2 regions of the Mesorhizobium sp. B2-2-4 genome follow, and region 2 is predicted to be linked to the other one. Evidence: riboswitches for the same ligand, from Rfam matches in the RefSeq annotation. Region 2 holds a riboswitch; the other holds the start of a gene.

Region 1 (2,182 bases), on a different contig from region 2:
CAGCGCGATCTTGTCGCCGGCCGACGCAGCCAAGTCGGCGCCGTCGAGCAGGGGCGTGCCGCCGAAGGTCAGTTTTATTCCGTCGAGATTGAGAAGAGGCGGCGCCATGTCAGCTTTCTGGCAAGGGATAGGGATGGGCGAGCAGCAGCGCGCGGCCCGCTCCCAGCGCGATCTCGAGCCTGCCCTTGACCTCGTTGGAGATGGTCAGCGACGAGCCGAACGCGACCTTGACGCGGTCAAGCGGCCATTTCGCACCGGCGACGGTCAGCCCTGCAAGCTCGGAAAAACCCAGGATCGAGAACAGGGTGCCGTCGGCATAGTCGAAGCGGGCCGTGCCGTGCGCCAGGGGCACGGCTTCCTGCGCGCCGCTGGTCAACAGCACCTTTGTCCCGGCCCCGGCCAGCCGCAGGGCGAGCGCCATGTGCAGGAAGGCATGGTCGGCGCGCTTGCCGCCGAAGGCGCCGGCGAGCACGAGGCTGGTAGCGCCGCGCTCCAGGGCGGCCGATATCGCGAGTTCTCCATCGGTGGTGTCTTTCTCTGCCGGAAAGGTCCGGCGCGGCACGGCGGCCAACTCATCCGGCAGGCCGGCGGGCACGGAATCGAAATCGCCGACCCACAGTTCCGGCACAAGGCCGAGCGTCCTCGCATGGCCGATGCCGGCATCGGCGGCGATGACGCGGGTCCCCTCGACCTGACGGTCGAGCCGTGGCGTGCGGATGAGGTCGCCGCCAAGCAGGATGGTGAATGTGCTCATATCGTGTGGCCCTTACCAGCCCGACAGCGGAAACGGAAGGCCGGCAAACAGCCACTTGCGCGGTTCACCGGCCGGGCCTATGTGTCGAGGCGCTCTAACGGGGTGCCGGACGCGATATTCGCGGACCGGCTGAGAGGCAGTCTCGCCAACCCGCTGAACCTGATCCGGTTTGTACCGGCGGAGGGATTAGACGTTTCGGACAGTCCGACGCCTCAATTCCTTTAACCCGAACGAAGGAGGCGCCGATGCGCACGCTTTTATACGCCCTTGTCTCTGCAATGGTCGTGGTTCTCTCCGGGCCGGCCTTGGCCAAGGACAAACTCACCGTCTACACTTATGAGAGCTTCACCGCCGACTGGGGGCCCGGCCCGGTGGTGAAGAAGGGATTCGAGGCCGAATGCGGCTGCGATGTCGACTTCGTCTCGGTTGCCGACGGCGTCGCGCTGCTCAACCGCGTCAAGCTGGAAGGGGCCGCGACCAAGGCCGACATCGTGCTTGGCCTCGACACCAATCTCACCGCCGACGCCAAGGCCACTGGCCTGTTTGCGCCGCATGGCGCCGTGGCCGGGCTCAATGTGCCGGGCGGCTGGAACGACGACATCTTTGTCCCGTACGACTATGGCTATTTCGCCGTCGTCTATGACACGCAGAAGCTGAAGACGCCGCCCAAGAGCCTGAAGGAATTGGTCGAGGGCAGTGCCGACGACAAGATCGTCATCCAGGATCCGCGCACCTCGACGCCGGGCCTCGGCCTGCTGTTGTGGGTGAAGTCGGTCTATGGCGACAAGGCGCCGGAGGCCTGGGCCAAGCTCAAGGCGAAGGTCTTGACCGTGACGCCGGGCTGGAGCGAGGCCTACGGCCTGTTCACCAAGGGCGAGGCGCCGATGGTGTTGTCCTACACGACCTCGCCCGCCTACCACATGGTTGCCGAGAACACCGAGCGCTACCAGGCCGCTTCCTTCGAGGAGGGCGAGTATCTGCAGATCGAGGTCGCCGGCATCACCACGACGGGAGCCAAAAATCCGCTGGCGGAAAAGTTCATCGCCTTCATGACCGGGCCGAAATTCCAGGATGTCATCCCCGAGACCAACTGGATGTTCCCGGCCGGCAAGACCGACAAGCCGCTCAATCCGGCCTTCGACAGACTGGTCAGGCCGACCAAAACCTTGCTGTTCAGTCCCGAGGAGGTCGCGGCCAACCGCAAGGCATGGGTGGATGAATGGCTGGCGGTGATGAGCAAGTAGTTTGGTCGTATGATCGAATGATGAGTGCTCTACGGCGCCCCCCTCTGTCCTGCCGGACATCTCCCCCACGAGGGGGGAGATTGGCCGTCACGACGGCTTTCGCCAATTGGCGACGTCACAGGAGAGGGTGGAGCGCTGAAGCAGCCAATCTCCCCCCAAGTGGGGGAGATGTCCGGCAGGACAG
Region 2 (2,182 bases):
ATTCATGATCCGACGACACGCAACCGCCAGGGCAACGATGTGGGGATGAGCTACCGTTCGGCGATCTACTACACCACCGATGAGCAGAAGCGCGTCGCCGAAGACACTATCGCCGACGTCGACGCCTCGGACCTGTGGCCCGGCAAGGTGGTCACCGAGGTGGCTCCGGCCGGCGCGTTCTGGGAAGCCGAACCCGAGCATCAGGACTATCTGCAGAAATACCCGAACGGCTACACCTGTCATTTCGTCAGGCCGGGCTGGAAGCTGCCGGTTCGCGAAAAGGCTGTTTCGTAGACGGCGCCCGAACCGAGACGAAGGCCGATGGCGGTTTACGTCTCAGGCGCCTGCCTGTTCGGCGAGGGTGAAACATAAAGAGACGGAAACGCCACGGAACAGACGCCCCGTGGCGTTCTCCAGCAGTTTCGGCGAATGGCTACTTGCCGCAATGCTTGTCGTTGACAGTCGGCGAAGCGGTGCCCGGAGCGGTGTGGCTGGCATCCGGCTGAGCACCTTGTGGGCTGGCCGGACAGTTCCGGTCCGCGTTCGAATTCATGCCGTCGGGCATGACGGTCGTGCTGCCGGTCGTGCCAGGATCCACCGTGTTCGGCTATGCCGGCGTGTTCGGGTCGACCGTGACCGACTGGCCGCTGCCGGGCCCATTATTGGCGCCGTTTCCGCCAGCACTTTGCGCCATCGCCGAAGTCGCGAGACCAATGGTAAGAGCCGAAGCTGCGAGGATTTTCATGAGCATGGTTTGTCTCCATTTCTGTGAAGTCTTCGCTCGTTTCCACGAAGTTCGTCGCGTTTGCGACTATAGGGACAACCACTCGTCGTGGCTAAGGTTCCGGACAAATTTCCCTCAAGACCGGGCCCGACGGAACCGCCCATAAATCAGGCCTGGCGCAATGCATTTCCGGCGATGGTCCTGAAAAAACAGCTTTCATAGCCGCCCGATTGGTGCTTTAACGCGTCCATCCACAGGGGTGCTCCGTACGGTCGGGGCTGAGACGGGGGCGGCAAGCCCACAGACCCTAGAAGCTGATCTGGGTAATACCAGCGGAGCGAGGCGGGCGATGTTTTCAGGCGCACAGATTTCCCTATATCCCATGTCCGGCGATTTTGTCGGCGTCATCCTTGGCGCGCTCGGGGCACTGGACCCCTATCGTGATCGACTGCGGATCGAGACCGACGATATCTCGACCTTGCTTGTCGGGCCGCCCGAGGTGCTGTTTCCTGCCATGCGCGACCTGTTCGTGGCGGCAGCGCGCAGCGGCAAGCATTGCGTGCTTTCGGCCGCCATCTCGCGCGGCTGCCCGGGCGAGCCGGACGATCCGATCTGCCGCTCCGACGCGTTTGGCGGACCTGCCGGGCCGCTCGGCCCGCGCAAGGAAGCCGCTATCGCCGCCGTGCGCGGCGTGGCCGCCACCGGCCAGCCGGCGGCGGCGCAGTTCTCGCTTTATGTCATGGGCACCGACGACCACATGGACGAGATCTATGGCTGCATCGACTTCCTGAAGCAGTCGGGCGTATATGAGCGCTCCAAGCATTTCTGCACAAAGTTGCGCGGCGACGCAGGCGCCATTTTTACCGCACTCAACGAGGCCTTTTGCCGCTTCGGGCCGGGTGCCGGCCACGTAACGCTCGACGTCACCGTCTCGGCCAACAGCCCCACCGCCGTCTGACGGCGCGCCCCGCGCCATCCGCTCCGGGTACCTGCGTGTCCTCCCCGTTCGCCCCTTCGCGTCCGATCGTGGACCTCATCGCCAGAACCGCTCCGGCGATGCTTTCGGTGGGGCTGCTGCTAGCCGCGTGGGAACTCTATGCGCGCTTTGGTGGCATCAAGCCGACAATCCTCCCGGCGCCATCGCGCGTCTTCGCTCAGGCAATGCTCAACCGGCACGCGCTGGCCGATAACGCCGTGCCAACCCTCCGTGCCACGCTCGCAGGCTTTGCCTGTTCGCTCGGCGGTGCCTTTGCGATGTCGATATTGATCGACTTCTCCCAGCCATTGCGGCGCGCCCTTTTTCCGGTCTTCGTGGTCAGCCAGACCTTGCCGCTGGTGGCGATTGCACCGCTGGTGGTGCTGTGGTTCGGCTTTGGGCTGATGCCCAAGATCATGCTGGTGGCGCTGGTCACCTTCTTTCCGATGTTGGTGGCTTTGGCCGAAGGATATGAGGCGACG

The links. A riboswitch is a leader RNA that binds a small molecule or an ion and turns the genes downstream of it on or off. The one in region 2 is predicted to bind thiamine pyrophosphate.
Region 1: it holds a riboswitch for thiamine pyrophosphate, as region 2 does, so the genes downstream of both, thiB (thiamine ABC transporter substrate binding subunit) here and FJ959_RS15740 (YkoF family thiamine/hydroxymethylpyrimidine-binding protein) in region 2, are expected to answer to the same signal.

What each region holds. Positions count from the first base shown of each region.
Region 1 covers NZ_VFWB01000001.1:187,757-189,938, reverse strand. Annotated here, with positions in the region: gene FJ959_RS00980 (ATP-binding cassette domain-containing protein) at 1-108, opposite strand, end outside; gene FJ959_RS00975 (thiamine diphosphokinase) at 110-754, opposite strand; TPP riboswitch at 843-957, shown strand; gene thiB (thiamine ABC transporter substrate binding subunit) at 1,000-1,998, shown strand.
Region 2 covers NZ_VFWB01000005.1:448,243-450,424, forward strand. Annotated here, with positions in the region: gene msrA (peptide-methionine (S)-S-oxide reductase MsrA) at 1-294, shown strand, start outside; partial or broken gene FJ959_RS15735 (hypothetical protein) at 434-751, opposite strand; TPP riboswitch at 970-1,083, shown strand; gene FJ959_RS15740 (YkoF family thiamine/hydroxymethylpyrimidine-binding protein) at 1,074-1,682, shown strand; gene FJ959_RS15745 (ABC transporter permease) at 1,718-2,182, shown strand, end outside.